3 regions of the Sideroxydans lithotrophicus ES-1 genome follow, and region 3 is predicted to be linked to each of the others. Evidence: predicted binding sites of a transcription regulator. Region 3 holds the regulator's gene; each other region holds the start of a gene.
The links. The regulator sigma-54, encoded in region 3, starts transcription at its own class of promoters, with help from an activator protein. The targets are predictions, from matches to a motif close to TGGCACNNTTCCTGCT.
Positions count from the first base shown of each region.

Region 1: nifL (nitrogen fixation negative regulator NifL) is a predicted target of sigma-54. The motif match lies at 3,018-3,033, and genes of this name have one in related genera.
Region 2: nifB (nitrogenase cofactor biosynthesis protein NifB) is a predicted target of sigma-54. The motif match lies at 2,241-2,256, and genes of this name have one in related genera.

Region 1 is NC_013959.1:841,275-847,333, reverse strand. Features, by position in the region: gene rsxC (electron transport complex subunit RsxC) at 1-1,421, opposite strand, end outside; gene SLIT_RS04305 (RnfABCDGE type electron transport complex subunit B) at 1,585-2,121, opposite strand; gene rsxA (electron transport complex subunit RsxA) at 2,236-2,811, opposite strand; gene nifL (nitrogen fixation negative regulator NifL) at 3,067-4,632, shown strand; gene nifA (nif-specific transcriptional activator NifA) at 4,625-6,059, shown strand, end outside.
Region 2 is NC_013959.1:820,003-826,061, reverse strand. Features, by position in the region: gene SLIT_RS04200 ((Fe-S)-binding protein) at 1-934, opposite strand, end outside; gene SLIT_RS04195 (hypothetical protein) at 931-1,194, opposite strand; gene SLIT_RS04190 (dinitrogenase iron-molybdenum cofactor biosynthesis protein) at 1,198-1,929, opposite strand; gene nifB (nitrogenase cofactor biosynthesis protein NifB) at 2,290-3,795, shown strand; gene SLIT_RS04180 (4Fe-4S dicluster domain-containing protein) at 3,955-4,209, shown strand; gene SLIT_RS04175 (ArsC/Spx/MgsR family protein) at 4,221-4,736, shown strand; gene SLIT_RS04170 (2Fe-2S iron-sulfur cluster-binding protein) at 4,729-5,013, shown strand; gene SLIT_RS04165 (nitrogen fixation protein NifQ) at 5,219-5,776, shown strand; gene draG (ADP-ribosyl-[dinitrogen reductase] hydrolase) at 5,784-6,059, shown strand, end outside.
Region 3 is NC_013959.1:438,228-444,286, forward strand. Features, by position in the region: gene hprK (HPr(Ser) kinase/phosphatase) at 1-508, opposite strand, end outside; gene SLIT_RS02160 (PTS sugar transporter subunit IIA) at 662-1,117, opposite strand; gene hpf (ribosome hibernation-promoting factor, HPF/YfiA family) at 1,174-1,497, opposite strand; gene SLIT_RS02170 (RNA polymerase factor sigma-54) at 1,514-2,944, opposite strand; gene lptB (LPS export ABC transporter ATP-binding protein) at 2,975-3,697, opposite strand; gene lptA (lipopolysaccharide transport periplasmic protein LptA) at 3,694-4,281, opposite strand; gene lptC (LPS export ABC transporter periplasmic protein LptC) at 4,262-4,849, opposite strand; gene SLIT_RS02190 (KdsC family phosphatase) at 4,849-5,370, opposite strand; gene SLIT_RS02195 (KpsF/GutQ family sugar-phosphate isomerase) at 5,370-6,059, opposite strand, start outside.

The DNA of each region.
Region 1 (6,059 bases), 400 kb from region 3:
GCGGCCTTGCGTTTTGCCGCGGCCTCGGCCCGTTCGCGTTCGATACGGGCGATGCGTTCGTTGCGTGCATCGGCCAGTTTTTTGGTGGCTTCCTGTTTCAGCTTGGCACGCTCCTGTCCGGCCAGGTCGCCCTTGGCGTAGTTGAAGTAGTGCACCAGCGGGATATGCGCCGGGCAGACATACGAGCAGGAGCCGCAGGCGATGCAATCCTTCAGCCCGAATGCGACTGCACCGGCAAGATCGGAAACGCGGATGCGCGAAGCCATCTCCAGCGGCAACAGACCGACCGGACACGCACGCACGCAGGTCGAACAACGGATGCACGGCGATGCCTCCGCCTGCCCGATCTCTTTCGCCGTCAGCGCCAGCACACCGCTGGTGCCTTTGACCACGGGCACCTCGGTATTGGTGAATTGCTGCCCCATCATCGGCCCGCCCAGCACCAGACGAGCAGCGGGTTGCACATAGCCATCTGCAAAATCGATCAATTCCTGTACCGGCGTGCCGACCAAGGCTTCCACATTGCACGCTGTCTTGATCGCCCCGCCGCTGACGGTGACGATGCGCGAGATCAATGGCCGCCCGTACCGGATCGCCTGCTGCACGGCGAACGCGGTGGCGACGTTGTGCACCAGCACACCGATGTCGGCGGGACGTCCACCCGCGGGGATCTCCTTGCCGGTCAGCACCTGGATGATCTGCTTCTCCGAACCCATCGGATACATGCTCGGCATCGTCACGACTTTGACCGCACTGCCTTCCGCCGCAGCTTGCATGGCAGCGATGGCTTCCGGCTTGTTGTCCTCGATGCCGACCAGCACTTCCTTGGCGGCAACCGCAATCGCGATCAGGCGTATGCCTTCGACGATCTGCCCTGCCCGCTCGCGCATGATGCGGTCGTCGCAGGTCAGGTAGGGTTCGCATTCGCCGCCGTTCATGATCAGCGTCTGCACGCCGCTGCTGCGGCTCAGGTTCAGTTTGAGTGCCGCAGGGAAAGTCGCGCCGCCCAGGCCGACGATGCCGGCCACCGCGACACGCGCGGCGATGTTCTCGGGCGAGAGCGCGAACGGATCGTCCACCGACTCGGTCGCGATCCATTTGTCTTCACCGTCGCTTTCCAGCGTGATGGTCGGCACCGGCAAGCCGGATGGATGCGGTGCAGGGAAATCGCCCATCGCGACGATCACGCCGGAGGTCGGTGCATGCACCGATGACGACACGGTGCCTTGCGCTGCCGCAAGCAGCTGTCCTTTCAATACATGGTCACCCACTTTCACCACCGGCGTGGCAGGTGCACCGATATGTTGCTGCAACGGCACGAACAGTTTTTTCGGCAACGGCAATGCGCGAATATGGCGCTCGGCCGACAAGTCCTTGCGACCTTCCGGATGCACGCCGCCGCGCAGATCGAATAGTTTCATGCTGCCTCCTCATTAGAGAGAGATGGAACGCAACATGCAGCGTGTCGGAGGCTCGGCAGCACCCCTCGCAAGGAGGAGGCCGGTGGGTACCCCGTTGCTGCGCAACGACCCTCCCGCACTCGCGGACGTTCACATCCCCACACGTGGGGCCCCTGCTCTCTGCTCATGCTGCCACCCCCACCATCGGCTTGTGCCAGTGCCAGGATTGCAGCGTCACCGGGATCGGCTGCAGCTTCACCGATTCGGTCGGACAGACTTCCTCGCATTTGCCGCAGGCGGTGCACGCTTCGCGGAACACCACATGGATCTGCTGCGCCGCGCCCATGATGGCGTCGGTCGGGCACACCTTGAAGCAGCGCGTGCAGCCGATGCAGATCTCCTCTTTCACTTCGGCGACCATCGGCACATTGTCGGCGACATCGGAAAGGTTCGCTTCGATGCCGAGCTTCAGCGCCAGCGCCTGCACCACCGCGCGCCCACCCGGCGGGCACAGCGTGACCGGCGCATTGCGGTCGGCCAGCGCCTGCGCGGCACCGGCACAGCCGGGGAAGCCGCATTGGCCGCATTGCGATCCCGGCAGGATGGCCTGTATCTCGGCGACCAGCGGATTGCCTTCCACCTCAAGCTTGCGCGCGGAGTAGCCGAGGAACAGTCCCATAGCCGAACCGAGGATAGTCAGACTGACAATAGCCGTGAACATTTCAATCTCCTTAAAACCCACTTAGCCACAGAGAACACAGAGCACACAGAGAAAACCCTGCATATCTTTCTCTGTGATCTCTGTGTTCTCTGTGGCTAAAAAGATTTTTCATATTTAAACCAGCCCCGCAAAACCCATGAAGGCCAGCGCCAGCAGACTTGCCGTGATGAAGCCGATCGGCGCACCGACGAAAGCGGACGGCACTTGCGCCAACGCCAGCCGTTCGCGCAATCCGGCGAACAGCAGCAACACCAGGGTGAAACCGGCAGCCGAGCCGAAGCCATATAACAGGCTGTTGACGAAAGGCAGTTTCTCTTGCGTGGTCAGCAACGGGATGCCCAGCACTGCGCAGTTGGTGGTGATGAGCGGCAGATAGATACCCAGCACCTGGTACAGCCCCGGGTTGGTCTTGCGCACCACCATCTCGGTGAATTGCACGACGACGGCGATGACCAGGATATAGACAAGGATGCGCAGATAGACCATGCCCAGCGGAACCAGCAGCCAGTGCTCCAGCATCCAGCAGGCTGCAGAGGCCATGGTCATCACAAAGGTCGTGGCCAGTCCCATGCTGATGGCGGTATCGGTCTTCTTGGAGATGCCCATGAACGGGCACAGTCCCAGGAACTTCACCAGCACCACGTTGTTCACCAGCACCGTGCTGAGCAACAACATCAAATATTCGCGCATATCGATAATCTCCTGTGCTCCTTAGTGCAAGCGGCGTGCCAAGGAATGCATGCAGGATCGAGCCGCACAGAATCAGGCGTTTGATACCGGGGCGCACCATACAGGTGCAAAAAACCTTTGTCGTTGTCAGGTCGGGGCGCGCCCTGATGTAGCAAACGCGACAAACCGCCTGTCATTGCCGCCGTTGAGCCGGAAAGGAAAATCATCGGCACAGATATTGCTGAACAGACTGTATCCACATGAAATGGAACCATCATGTCCAAGCCGCAAGCACCGAACGAACCGAATCTGCAAGCATCCAGCATGGACAGCGACAGCAATGTGCCTTCGCATCTGTTCCGCCAGGCAGTGGAACAGGCCGCACTGGCGATCTCCATCACCGATGCACGCGCCAATATCCTGTATGCCAACGCCGCATTCCAGCGCATCACCGGATACGGGCAGGACGAGATCGTCGGGCACAACGAATCCATCCTCTCGTACCGCGTCACGCCCAAGCTGGTGTACGAGACATTGTGGGCACAGATCCAGCGCCAGCGCCCGTGGAACGGCCTGCTGGTGAACAAGCGCAAGGACGGCAACCGCTATCTGGCCGATGTCACCATCACGCCGGTGGTGGGCGAAGCAGGCCTGACCACGCACTATCTCGGCATGCACCGCGACGTGACCGAGGTGCACCGGTTGGAACGGCAGGTGCAGAACCAGAAGACGCTGATCGAATCGGTGGTGGATGCGGCGCAGGTCGCCATCGTGCTGCTGGACGAAAACGAGCACGTGCTGCTGGACAACCAGGAATACAAGAAACTCATCGGCGACCTCGGCAAGGAGCCGGCGGTAAGGCTGCTCGAAGCACTGCGTTTACAGATGGGCGATGCATATACCAAGGCCTATGAGAAACATCGCAACATCGCCGCGCGCGAAGTGTGCATCGAATCGCCCAAACGCCCGACGCGCTGGTTCTCCTGCGCGATATCGTGGTTCGAGGAACACGACGTCGGTGCAGACGCGTTCTACGAACCGCTGCGCCGCCACTATCTGCTGCTCACCATCCAGGACATCAGCGAGATCAAGCGCCAGCAGGAAGCGCTGCGCATCAACAGCCTGCGCGCGCTGCTGGCCGAACAGGAACGCATCCAGGGCCTGCGCGAGACGCTGGCGGGAGCGGTGTATCAACTGGAAGGCCCGCTCAACATGCTGAGCGCCGCTGCCAACATGATGGAGCGCCGCCGCGAAGCGGGCGCCGACCTGCCCGCAGCCAGCGCGCTGGAAGAAGCCATGCAAAAGAGCCGCGAAGTGCTGGAGACGCTGCGCGGCTGCATCCCCGAGCAGGGCAATGAAGCGCTGCAGCCGGTCAATCTCAACGAAGTCTTGGCCGATGTGCTCAAGCTCACCACCGCCAGCCTGCTCGGCGCGGGCATCGTGGTGGAGTGGTCTCCTTCGAACGAGCCCCCGGTGGTATCCGGACATCCTGGCCAATTGACCAACCTGTTCAAACAGCTCATCTCGAACGCCGTCGAAGCGGTGAACGAACGCCGCGGCGGCCAGCGCGAGCTGCGCATCGCCTGCACATCGCGCGGCGACCATCTCGAAGTGTTCGTCGAAGACAGCGGCCCCGGCATCGCCGACGATCTGCGTTACAAAGTGTTCCAGCCGTTCTTCACCACCAAGGGTGCGGCGCGGCAGCATCTCGGCCTCGGCCTGGCGATGGCACAGGAAGTGGTGATCCGGCACGGCGGCACCATCGACATCGATCCCGGTTATCACGCCGGCTGCCGCGTACGTGTGCAACTGCCGCTGCTCACGGGAGCCAATCATGGTTGAAGAACGCATCGAAAGAAGGTCTGGGCACGAGCTCGACCTGCTCCGCTCTGAACTGGAGACGCTGTACCAGGTGAGCAAGGTGTTGTCGCGTTCGCTCAACTTCAAGGAAACGCTGGACGGCGTGCTGCATGCACTGCATGAAGGCGTCGCGCTGGAACGCGGCATGGTCAGCCTGATCGACGCCGCAAGCGGCGAGTTGCAGGTATCGCTGGTGTACGGCGTATCGGATGCCGTCACCGAAGAGGTCAGCTATCAGCCCGGCGAAGGCGTGGTCGGCACCATCCTCAAGACCGGCAACAGCATCGTGGTCGCATGCATCATGGACGAACCGCGCTTCCTCAGCCGCATGGGCATCTACAACCCGCAGGGGGCTTTCGTCGGCGTGCCGATCCGCATCGGCCAGAAAGTGGTCGGCGTGCTGGCGGCACAACCCGCGCCCAGCATCACCAAACAGCTCAGCGAATACCAGCGCTTCCTCGAGATGGTCGCCAACCTGATCGGCCAGAGCGTGCGCCTGTCGCAGGAAGTGGCGCAGGAAAAGAACGAGATCGCCGAGGAGCGCGACGTGTTGCGCCGCACCGTGCGCGGCCAGTACGGCTTCGACAACATCATCGGCCACACCCAGCCGATGCGGCGCATCTTCGAGCAAGTGCGGCTGGTGGCGAAATGGAACACCACCGTGCTGATCCGCGGCGAGACCGGCACCGGCAAGGAGCTCATCGCCAATGCCATCCATTACAACTCGCCGAGGGCACGCGGCAGCTTCGTCAAGCTCAACTGCGCAGCGTTGCCCGAGACCCTGCTGGAGAGCGAATTGTTCGGCCACGAGAAAGGCGCCTTCACCGGCGCGGTGGCGCAACGCAAGGGACGCTTCGAACAGGCCGAAGGCGGCACCGTGTTCCTCGACGAGATCGGCGAGATATCCCCGTCGTTTCAGGCCAAGCTTCTGCGCGTGCTGCAGGAAGGCGAGCTGGAACGCGTCGGCGGCACCAAGACCATCAAGGTGGATGTGCGCGTGGTCGCTGCGACACACCGCGACCTGGAAGCCGAAGTGGAAAAGGGCCGCTTCCGCGAAGACCTGTATTACCGTCTCAACGTCATGCCGCTGTACCTGCCGCCGCTGCGCGACCGCATGGAAGACATCCCCGAGATCGCGCGCTTCCTGGTGGAAAAGATCAGCACACAACAGGGCCGGCAACTCAACCTGACCGACGCCGCGCTGCGCGTGCTCATGCATCACGACTGGCCCGGCAACGTACGCGAACTGGAGAACTGCCTGGAGCGCGCTTCGGTGATGACCGAGGGCGACACCATCGACCGCGACGCCATCCTGCTCACCGGCATCGACGAAAAGATCTCGGCCAGCCGCGGCGCGATCCAGGAACTGGATCTCGACGACCCCAACCTCGACGAACGCGAGAAAGTCA
Region 2 (6,059 bases), 380 kb from region 3:
TCGATAACGCCACCGCTTCTTCGCCCAGGCCGAGCTTCAGGTGATCATCGCGCAAGGACAGGATGCACGAGGGTTCCAGCCCGACGATGGGGATGCCGGAGGCCAACGCCGGGCGCAGTGCGGCATGCAGGCGGCGAGCTTCGCGCCTTGCCGCATCGACCTGCCCCAGCGAAAGCCAGGTGCGACCGCAACACAGGGCGCGGCCCGGTTCGTCGTCTGCGGCGGCCCGCAAGGTGATGACGCGATAACCCGCAGCAGTGAGCACCTGGTGCGCAGCCCGTGCGATCTCCGGTTCGAAATGCATGGCGAAGGTATCGATGAACAGGATGACATCCCTGTCGCCAGCAGCGCTCTCTACGCAGCTGCGTGGTGCCGCATAAGGTGCGACTGCCGGTTCAGGCAGTATTCGTTTTGCAGCTATGCCAAAGATGAATTCGCCCGCTCTCGCCAACCACGATGCACGATTGCGCCAGCGGATCAGGCCTCCCATGACGCGACGGTAGCGCAGTAAGCCCGGCAAACCGGCTATCAGCCGATCGCGATGCGGCACACCCTTGAGTGCATTGACCTGCGCCTGGTATTCGATCTTGATCGCGGCCATGTCGACCTGGTTGGCGCACTCGCGCTTGCAGCCCTTGCAGCCGACGCAGAGTTCCATCGCGGCAGCCAGCCGCGGATCGGCGAAGGCATCGTCGCCGAACTCTCCATTCAACGCCGCCTTGAGCACCACCACCCTGCCACCCGGAGAATGCGCGGCATCGTCGGTGGCGCGGAAGCTGGGGCACATCACGCCCTTGGGCGTGCGCTGGCAGAGTTTGTCGCTGATGCACACGGCGACCGCCTTGGCGAAGTCGCCGCCCGTCGCGGGGATGCCGGCGTAGGCATCGCCCTGCCCCGCTGTCTCGTAAGAAGACCAGTCGAGATGGTGCTTCATTCGACCAGGACTGACAGCGCATGCAGCGCCGAATGGAGCGTCGGGACATGTTCGGCATCTTGCGCACTGATGCAACTCAGCGCATGAGCCAGCAACTCGTCTCCTTCATTGCTGCCATCCATTTCGATGATCATTCGCCCGATGCTGCTGGCGACCAGGTTGGTGATGCGCCGGTTCTCGCCGAACACCCTGGCGGTGCCGATCGCGTTGGCGATGAGGTCGCTGGTCGTCTGGTAAGGGTTCGACTTGAGCTTGGCCATGCGTCACTCCTGCACTTCGGCAGCCGTATAGTTCTTCAGCCGCTGCTCGGCGCTGACGCCCAGTATCTTGAGCATCCACGGCGGCGGTGAATTCGTCATCGCCTGCTGAAACTCCGCGATCACCTCTTCCGCGCTGCCGCCTTGCGGGCGCTTGATCGGGTAGATGTTGGCGCGAATGATCTTGGCGGCGGCAGGGCCGCCGACGGAAACGATATAGACGACATGGCAATCGCCGATGATCTGCGCGCGGAAGGCATTCTTGTCTTCGGCGAAATCGGCCTCCAGCGCGGAACGGATGCCGATCAGGCGGCTGTCGGTCGCCGACACCTGATAGACCAGGAAGCGCAGGCATGAACCGAAATGTCCGCTCAGAGTCATGCCGATATCGGAAGCGATCGCCACCCGCACGGAGCCGGGCATGTCGCCGTCTTTATAGGCCTGCACCTCGGATAGTTTCTCGTCCGACTCCGCATCGCCCCACAGGATGCGCACCGCCAGCTTCATCGCCTCCAGGCCGATGCCGATATCTTCGCCGTCCTCTTCTCCGTCCAGGCTGCCCAGTCCTGTCTTCAGGTCGGTGACGGTGAAGGTGCGCAGGATATCCGCGTCCAGTCTCTCGCCCAGTCTTTCCTGCAGTACATCGATCAATTGCGGCAGCGTGGTATTGGGCAGCGTGCGTGCCGCCAATGCCACGCGCAGCGCGGCTTCCCGGGTGATCAGTTCTGGCTGTTGCATCGCATCGTCTCCATGAAGCGCCTATGGCGTTGCATGCACAGAGTGCAATTACAGTGCCAACACTTGCACACAGAAAACTGCTGCGACATTCAACATGCTGATCGCAAAGGAATCTCGACTTGCGCACTCGGACATGGCGACTCGATCGCTGACGTCAAACTCGCCCAACCTGCCTGCCTAGACTATCCCGATCCGCGTTTTTGTAGCCTTCGCCACAAGCCAGGGCGAGTGTCATGTGCCATTTACAACAGTGGTGCATGGCATTCAAACGCGCCATATATAAAACAATGAGTTAGGCGACAAAATCTGTCGGGCACGCTGTTTGCTCATACTCAGCCAGACCTTACCGGAGGACACATCGTGCAACTACCCGTCATCAACAACGCAGCAAGCGAAGCTCCCAAAGGAGGCTGTTCCGCCGGGTCGTGCGGCTCGACCGACGACCAGATGAACCATCTGCCGGAGCATATCCGCCAGAAGGTGTTCAACCACCCGTGTTATTCCGAGGAAGCGCACCACTACTTCGCACGCATGCATGTGGCGGTGGCCCCTGCATGCAACATCCAGTGCAATTACTGCAACCGCAAATACGACTGCGCCAACGAGTCCCGTCCGGGCGTGGTGTCCGAATTGCACCATCCGGATCAGGCCGTGAAGAAAGTATTGGCCGTCGCGGCGACCATCCCGCAGATGACGGTGCTGGGCATCGCCGGCCCCGGCGATCCTTTGGCCAACCCGGAGCGCACGTTCTCCACGTTCAGCCAGTTGGCCGAGCAGGCGCCGGACATCAAGCTGTGCGTGTCCACCAACGGCCTGTCGCTGCCGGAGCATGTGGAGGAGTTGTCCAAGCACAACATCGACCACGTGACCATCACCATCAACTGCGTCGATCCCGACGTGGGGGCGCAGATCTATCCTTGGATCTTCTGGAAGAACAAGCGTATCAAGGGACGCGAAGGTGCGGCCATCCTCATCGAGCAGCAACAGAAGGGCCTGGAGATGCTGGTCGCCAAGGGCATCCTGGTGAAGGTGAACTCGGTGATGATCCCCGGCGTGAACGACAAGCATCTGGAAGAAGTCTCGAAGATCGTCAAATCCAAAGGTGCGTTCCTGCACAACGTGATGCCGCTGATCTCCGAAGCCGAACACGGCACCTACTACGGTCTCACCGGTCAGCGCGGCCCGACCCACGACGAGCTGCAGGCCTTGCAGGATGCGTGTGCGGGCGACATGAACATGATGCGCCACTGCCGCCAGTGCCGTGCCGATGCGGTGGGGCTGCTGGGCGAGGATCGCGGTGCCGAGTTCACCATGGACAAGATCGAGCAGATGGACATCAATTATCCCGAGGCAATGAAGATGCGCGCCGAGGTACATGCGGCCATCAACGAGGAACTGGAAAGCAAACGTCTGGCGAAAGAAGCCAAGGTGCAGCTGGTCAGCATCCAGGGCATCCAGAAGAAAGAAGTGACACGTCCGGTGCTGATGGCGGTCGCCACCAAGGGCGGCGGCGTGATCAACGAACACTTCGGTCATGCCAGCGAGTTCCTGATCTACGAAGCTTCGTCCGAGGGCGTGCGTTTCATCAGCCACCGCAAGACCATTCCGTACTGTGAAGGCGGCGACACCTGCGGCGACGGCGAAAGCGCACTCGATGTGACCATCCGCGAACTGGCCGGTTGTGAAGTCGTGCTGTGCAGCAAGGTCGGCTACGAACCCTGGGGGCCGCTGGAGGCCGCAGGCATCCAGCCGAACGGCGAACACGCGATGGAAACGATCGAGGAAGCGATCCTCAAGGTATACGAAGAGATGCGCGTGGCGGGCAAGCTGGAAACGAAGGCGGACGAGCAACAAAAGGTGGCTTAACAAGCTGTTCTGGCTTCCTTCTCCCGCGGGCGGGAGAAGGATTGAGGATGAGGGGCTACGAACAACTGACGGCGTTCCACTTCGAATCCCTCCCCTCACCCCAACCCCTCTCCCGCTTGCGGGCGAGGGACTAAGACAGGTTAGTTGAAAGGAAACAACATGGCACTCGAAATCATCGAATCCTGCGTCAATTGCTGGGCATGCGAACCGCTGTGCCCGAGCAAGGCGATCTACGAAGCGAAGCCGCACTTTCTGATCGACCCGAACAAGTGCACCGAATGTGCGGGCGACTTCGAGGATCCGCAGTGCGCCACCATCTGTCCGATCGAAGGTGCGATCCTCAACGAGGATGGCGACGCGATGAATCCGCCGGGTTCGCTCACCGGCATCCCGCTGCAAAAACTGGCCGCCTGAGAAATTCGATCATGGCCACTGTCGTCTTCTACGAGAAGCCCGGTTGCGGCAACAACACCAAGCAGAAGGTGTGGCTGGCCGCATCGGGCCACACCGTGCTGGCAAAGAACCTGCTCACCGAAAAATGGAGTGCGGTGCGGCTGCGCCCGTTCTTCGGCACACTGCCGGTGGCGCAGTGGTTCAACCCGAGCGCGCCGCGCGTCAAATCCGGCGAAGTGGATCCGGCCGCAGTGGATGCACATACCGCGCTCGAGATGATGATCGCCGAACCGTTGCTGATCCGCCGCCCGCTGATGGAAGTGGACGGCGAATTCCGCGCCGGCTTCGATGCAAAAGCAGTGGATGCCTGGATCGGGCTGAACGATAGCCAACCCAAAGACGAACCCTGCCCCAGCGGGCAAGCCCGCTTCCCTCACCCAAACCCTCTCCCGGAGGGCGAGGGAACAAGCGCCGCGCTCCGCGCAATTTCCAATCCTTGCCATCGCTCAGAACCTTGCCCTGCTCCCAAGGAATCTCATCATGCCTAAGGCCAGCGTCACCTTTGAAAAACTCGGCATCACCATATTGGTGCCTGCCGGTACCCGCCTCATAGAGATTTCCGAGAAGATTGGAGCGGGCATCACCTACGGCTGCCGCGAAGGCGAGTGCGGCACGTGTACCGTGCGCATTGTCAGCGGCATGGAGAACATGAGCGAGCGCTCGGTGCTGGAAGACAAGGTGCTGCAAGAAAACATGGCCGGTCGCGACCACCGCCTCGCCTGCCAGGCACAGGTGCTGGGCGGCAACATCGTGGTGCGCGGCTAAGGCGGAAGGCATCATGCGAACCAACGTCATGCACAGGCAGCAAGAAGCCCCTCTCTCTAACTCTGGTGGGACTACTAGCCATTCGACTGATGAAACAACTAGCCATCCCACTAAGCAACCAAAAGACGGTTGCCAAGTGGTTGGTTATAAGCCCGCAAGCGGGCGAGTCGCTGGTTATCTCCCGCAAGCGGGAGAAAGGACGAACGTGAAAGGCGATCTTCAAATCCCGGGCCTGCATGGCGAACTGATGGCGCATGCCGCCGGTTTGCCCAACGATGAGCTGTTCGCGCAGATGATCGCCAGCCAGATCGATGGCAGAGGCGCACTGCCGCCCGCTCTGGGTTTGAACGAAAAGGATTTCTCCGAACTGCTGGCGTGCCACTTTCCCGGCGTCGAACTGGTGATCCGCAACATCGAATGCACCGCCGATCCGCGCGCGCTGGAACGCGACGACGTGCTCGGCCTGCTGCTCGAGCACCGCGCCCACAGGAACCAGTCGGAACACTGGATGGCCGAGATCGTCACTGCCGCATGCATGGCCAGCGACCATCTGTGGCAGGACCTGGGCCTGTGGTCGCGCGACTATCTCAGCCGCCTGATGAAGCAGAACTTTCCCTCGCTCGCGGCGAAGAACGTGCACGACATGAAATGGAAGAAATTCCTCTACAAGCAATTATGCGAACAGGAAGGCATCAACGCCTGTCGCGCACCGAGCTGCGAATACTGTACCGACTATCTGAACTGTTTCGGCCCCGAAGACTAGCACGCTCATGATCACCACCGATCGCGCCATCGCCGCCTACCTTGGCCTCGCCATCGGCGATGCGCTGGGTGCGACGGTGGAGTTCATGACGCCGCGCGAGATCGCGGCGCAATACGGCGTCCACGACACGCTGCGCGGCGGCGGCTGGCTGCACCTGAAACCGGGACAGGTCACCGACGACACCACCATGTCGCTCGCACTCGGCGATTCCATACTTGCGCAGGGGAAAGTGGACGCGTTCGCTGCGGCGCTGGCATTCGACAACTGGATGCGCGCCAAGCCG
Region 3 (6,059 bases):
GTTCCAGCGCCAGTTCGCTCTTGCCCACGCCGCTGTCGCCGGTGATCATCACCCCGACGCCGAGCACATCGAGGAACACGCCGTGGCGTGTGGTGGAATCGGCCAGTCCCTTGACGATGTAGTGGCGGATCATCCACATCAGTTGCACGCTGCCCAGCGGCGAGCGGAACAGCGGGGTGTGGGTGCGGTTGGCGAAATCCAGCAGGCCCTTCGGTATCTCGGTTTCCCCAGCCACGATCAGGCACAGCGGTTCGCCTTCTTCCAGCTGGGTCAGCGCGGTGGCCAGCTCCGCCGGAGAAAGCGCGTGCAGATAATCCAGTTCGGTGCTGCTCAGTACCTGCACCCAGTTCGGGTGGATCAGGTTCATGTGGCCGATCAGGCCGCGGTTGGAGGCGTTGACGACTTCGCTTTCCAGCACGCGATCCGTGCCTTTTTCGCCGCCCACCCAGACGAGGCTCAGGCGTTCCTGCTTGTCTTCGAAGAGTTGCTGGATATTGACCTGGGCCATTACAGATACCTCTTAAAAATCCAAAGTTTCGTCGTCATGCCGCGTTGCGCGCGAAAAATCTTGCTTACATATACCAACATATGCGGCGCTACGATTTGTCGCGCGCGCCTTGCCTGACTTAGAAATTTGAATTTTAAGAGGCATCTGTTGCATCTATCCTTGCCAGTCGGCGAACAGCTTCTGGATCGCGACCGGATCATCGGTGGCCTGCAGTTGGTCGCGGAAGGTCTTGTCGCAGAACATCTGCGCCAGTTCGCCCAGCAGTTGCAGATGCAGGTCGGTTGCCCGTTCCGGAACGAGCAGTACAAAAATGAAATTCACCGGCAATCCGTCCGGTGCGTCGAAGGGGATGGGGTTCTGCATCTTGACGAAGGCTGCCGCCGCATCGCGCAAACCCTTCACGCGACCGTGCGGGATGGCCACGCCCTGGCCCAATCCGGTGGAACCCAGCTTCTCGCGCGCGAACAGGCTGTCGAACACCTGGCTGCGGGCGATGCCCAACGTATTTTCGAACAACAGGCCGACGCGCTCGAACACCCGCTTCTTGCTGGCCGATTCGTTATCCAGCAGCACGCATTCCGGGGTCAGGATCTTACTGATTAGACTCATGCTGATTCACCATTGCGAAAAAACAGGGCAACCACTTCTGATTGCCCTGTGTTGTTTCATTCTGCAGCGCTGTGCTTGCCGGATTCGTCGTGGCGGCGTGCAGTGTGTTTTTCCTTGTGTTTCAGCACCTGGCGGTCCAGCGAATCGACCAATGCATCGATCGCGGTATACAGGTTGCTGTCTTCCGTCTCGGCGAAGATGTTCTTGCCGGAAACGTGGACGTTGGCCTCGGCCTTCTGCACCAGCTTGTCCACCGACAGGATCACGTTGATGTCGATCACGTTGTCGAAATGACGTTTGACCTTGTCCAGTTTGCTGAGCACATGCTCGCGGATGGCCGGGGTGATTTCGAGATGACGTCCTGTGAGGTTGAGGTTCATGGCCTGCTCCTTATGGTTAGAGTGATTTACGAAGATTTACCGGAAGGATGTTCATGCCCTCGCGGTATTTTGCCACGGTACGGCGGGCGACCAATATGCCCTGCTGTGCCAGGATTTCGGACATGCGACTGTCGGTGAGGGGGTGCTTGGCATCCTCCTCGCTGACCAGTTGCTTGATGAGTGCGCGGATGGCGGTGGAGGAGCACGCGCCGCCTGCTTCGGTGGCCAGACCGCTGCCGAAGAAGTACTTGAATTCGTAGATGCCGCGCGGGGTGAGCATGAACTTCTGCGTAGTCACGCGCGAAATGGTGGACTCGTGCAACTCGAGCTGTTCGGCGATCTCGCGCAGCACCAGCGGGCGCATGGCGATGTCGCCGTGCTCGAAGAACTGGCGCTGGCGCTCGACGATGGCCTGCGACACGCGCAGGATGGTCTCGAAGCGCTGCTGCAGGTTCTTGATGAACCAGCGCGCTTCCTGCAATTGGCCGGCCATCTCCTGCGCGTTCTTCTCGTTGCGCTGCTGCAGGATGTTGGCATACACCTGATTGATGCGCAGGCGCGGCATGGCCTCCGGATTCAGGCGTGCGCGCCAGATGCCGCCGTGGCGTTCCACCAGCACATCCGGCACCACATAGTCTGCCGCACGATGCTCGAAAGCAGATCCGGGTTTGGGTTGCAGATGCACGATCAGGTCCTGGGCGCAGCGCAGGGCATCGTCATCGCAGCGCAGGGTCTTTTTCAGTTTGCTGAAGTCGCGGGCGGCCAGCAGATCCAGATATTGGCTGACGATGGTCAAAGCCAGGTCCCGGCCCGGCACATCTTCAGGCATGTCGCGCAGTTGCAGCGCCAGGCATTCGCTCAGGTTGCGCGCACCGATGCCGGGGGCATCCAGATGCTGCAGCTGCACCAGCGCCGTTTCCAGGTCGTCCAGGGTGATATCCAGTTCCGGCGGCAGCAGCTCGACGATCTCTTCCAGCGGCTGCGACAGGTAGGCGTTCTCGTCCAGCGCATCGATGAGCAGGCCGACGATCTTTTTGTCGCGCGGATCCATCTGGCTCATGTTCAATTCCCAGAGCAAGTGCTCACGCATGCTGGGTTTTTCGGCAGCGACCTCCGAATAGCCGTCGTCCTCGTCATCCGGGCTGGAAGCGGAGGTCGATGAGAACGAGGGTTCCGGCCATTCGTTGCTGTCGTTGCGTGATTCCGCTTCGGCGGGCTCGCTGCTTTCGGCACTGCTGGATGGGGCGGGGGTATCGGTGCTGCTGTTGCCGCTGTAGGTCTGGTTGGTATTGTCGTCCTCGCGTTCGAGGAAAGGATTCTCGTCCAGCAGGCGCGCAGTCTCCTGATTGATCTCCAGCGTCGAGAGTTGCAGCAGCTTGATAGCCTGCTGCAACTGCGGCGTCAGCATCAGTTGTTGGGATTGTCTGAGTTGGAGAGAGTGTTTCATTACTGGTTTTGGCGTGTGTGCGGCGCTATCTTATAACTTGAAGTGCTCGCCCAGATACACCTTCCTCACGCCCTCATTATAGATGATTTCCTCGGGCTTGCCTTCGGCCATCACCGAGCCGGCATTGATGATGTAGGCGCGGTCGCAGATGCCCAGCGTCTCGCGCACGTTATGGTCGGTGATCAGCACGCCGATGCCACGCTCTTTGAGGAAGCGGATGATCTTCTGGATATCCAGCACGGCAATGGGGTCGACCCCGGCAAAAGGCTCATCAAGCAGGATGAAGCGCGGGTCGGTGGCCAGCGAACGGGCGATCTCGACGCGGCGGCGTTCGCCGCCGGACAGGCTGATGGCGGGATTGTCGCGGATATGGGTGATGTGCAGGTCGTTCAGCAATGCCTCCAGTCGTGCGTCCATCTCGGCGGGGGCATAGCCCTGCAATTCGAGCACTGCCTTGATGTTTTCGGTCACGGTCAGGCGGCGGAAGATGGAGGCCTCCTGCGGCAGGTAGGCCAGCCCGAGGCGCGCGCGGCGATGGATGGGCAAATGGGTGATGTCCTGGTCGTCGATGAAGATCTCGCCGCCATCGGCGGCGACGAGGCCGACGATCATGTAGAAGCTGGTGGTCTTGCCTGCGCCGTTCGGGCCCAGTAGTCCCACCACTTCGCCGCTCTTCACGGACAGCGAGACATCCTGCACCACGGTGCGGGCGCGATAACGTTTTTTCAGCGAGACGGTTCTGAGTTCGCTCATGGTTTTTGCTTTGAAAGGGTTGGGCTGGTCTGGATGGTGAGTGGCGCTGCCGAGCCGCTGGCCGGCTCTTTGGCCTTGGGCTGGATCACTGCGTGCGCTCGCCCTTTGTCGGGGTCGTTGAGGCGGGTCGGATCGCCGCTGACCTCGAACACCTCGGTACGGGTGCTGTAGGCGATGTGGTCGCCCTGTACGTCATCCTGGTCGCGCTTGACCCGGGCATGGCCGAAGAAATCCACCGTTTCGGTGCGTGTATCGTATTCGATGCGGTCGCCATAGCCTTCCATATACTGATCGGTGCCCTCGTGTTTCTGGCGGAAATTGGCGGGGCTGCCGGTGGCGGTACAGTGCTTGTTGCCCAGTTTATCCTGCGTGAGCACGATCTTCTCGGCCTGGATGAACAACGTTCCCTGGGTGAGTTCCACCTGGCCCTCGAACACGCTGGTTTGCTTCGCATCATCGATGACGACGCGATCCGATTCCACATGGATAGGTTTGTCGCGGTCTGCGTGTTCGGCGAGCGCAAGGTTGTTCCAGCCCATCAGCAGCAGGCTGCACAGTGCGGCATTAATTGCGGTTCGGCTCATGGTTGGCCCTGACGCGCGATAGCAATTTGACCGTGCGCGCTTGGTTGTCGAGTTCCATGCCGACGGCACGGATGATGTTGTACTGGTTCGTCATCACCACCGACTGGTTGGTCTCCGCCCAGTCGCGATCGGGCACGACATGCAGATAGCCGGTTACGAAACGCTGTTCGCCGAGGTCGCCGCTGGCCGGGCGCACGACATTTACGTCATCGTAAAGGTAGACGTCGTCTCCCTTGCTGGAGACCATGCCGGTCTGCGCCGAGGTGATGGTCGGCGGGCGGTCCGCATACAGGCTGGTGACCTTCGGCATCTCCAGATGGGTGCTGTCGTCGTCCGGGTAATGCCAGAGTTTTTCTGCCGAGAGCGTGTAACGCGGCCGGCCTTGCAGGTTCAGCGTGACGGCGGAGAAACTATCGACGACATAGTCGACATCGTGGCGTTGCTGGTTCTGGGCCTGGGTCAGGGGCTGTACCTGCTTATCGAGCCAGTAAGTGGCCAGCAACAGCAGCAGCAATGGCAACAATGGCAGCCATGAGCGCGCTTTGTCGAAGAACCGGTTTGCGAACATCACTTCAGGTAGGGCGCAAGTTGCGCCTCTAACGTGCCCTGTGCGCCGAGGATCAGTTCGCACACTTCGCGCACTGCGCCATGCCCGGCCTCGCGCTGGCTGACGTAATGCGCATGGTCGCGGACGATCTGCGGGGCCGCGGGAACGCTCAGCGCCAATCCGACGCGGCGCATCACGGGAAGATCGACCACATCGTCGCCCATGAAGGCAGCGGCCTCAGGTGCCAGCTTGAGTTCCGCCAGCAGTGCCTGCATCGTTGCCAGCTTGTCCTCCACGCCCTGATACAAACGGGTGATGCCGAGATTCCTGGCGCGCAACTCGACGCACTTCGAAGTGCGTCCGGTGATGATGGCCAGCTCCACGCCCGATGCCTTCAGCATCTTCAGGCCGTGGCCGTCGAGCGAATTGAAGCGCTTGAACTCTTCCCCGGAATCGGAAAGATACAGGCCGCCGTCAGTGAGCACGCCGTCCACGTCGAAGGCAACCAGGCGCAGAGGTTTGATTCGTTCGGCGAGTGACATCAGATGACTTTCGCCTTCAGCAGGTCATGCATGTTCAGTGCGCCGACCAGTTTTTTGTCGGCGTCCACCACCGGCAACTGGCTGATGTTGTACTTCTCCATCAATTGCACGGCATCGACCGCCAGTTCATCCGGGCCGATGTTGCGCGGGTTCTTCGACATCACGGTGCTGACGAGGGTGGTGCTGAAATCCAGCTTCTTTTCCAGTGTGCGGCGCAGGTCGCCATCGGTGTAGATGCCGAGCAGGCGCTTGTGGTCGTCCACGATCGCAGTCATGCCCAGGCCCTTGCGCGATATCTCGAGCACCGCATCGGCCAGCGTCGCGCCTTCACGCACTGAAGGGATACTGGCATTGGAATGCATGATGTCGCGGACGCGGGTGAGCAGGCGACGACCGAGGCTGCCACCGGGGTGCGAGCGTGCGAAATCCTCCTCGCCGAATCCCTTGGCATCGAGCAAGGCCACCGCGAGCGCATCGCCCAGTGCGAGTGCGGCGGTGGTGCTGGCGGTGGGGGCGAGGCCCATCGGGCAGGCCTCTTGTGCCACGGAGCCGTCGAGATGCACATCGGCCGCCAGCGCCAGGCTGGATCTCGGATTGCCGGTCAGGCTGATCAGGTGCGCGCCCTGGCGCTTGATCGCAGGCACGATGGTGAGCAACTCTTCGCTTTCGCCGGAATAGGAGAGCGCGAT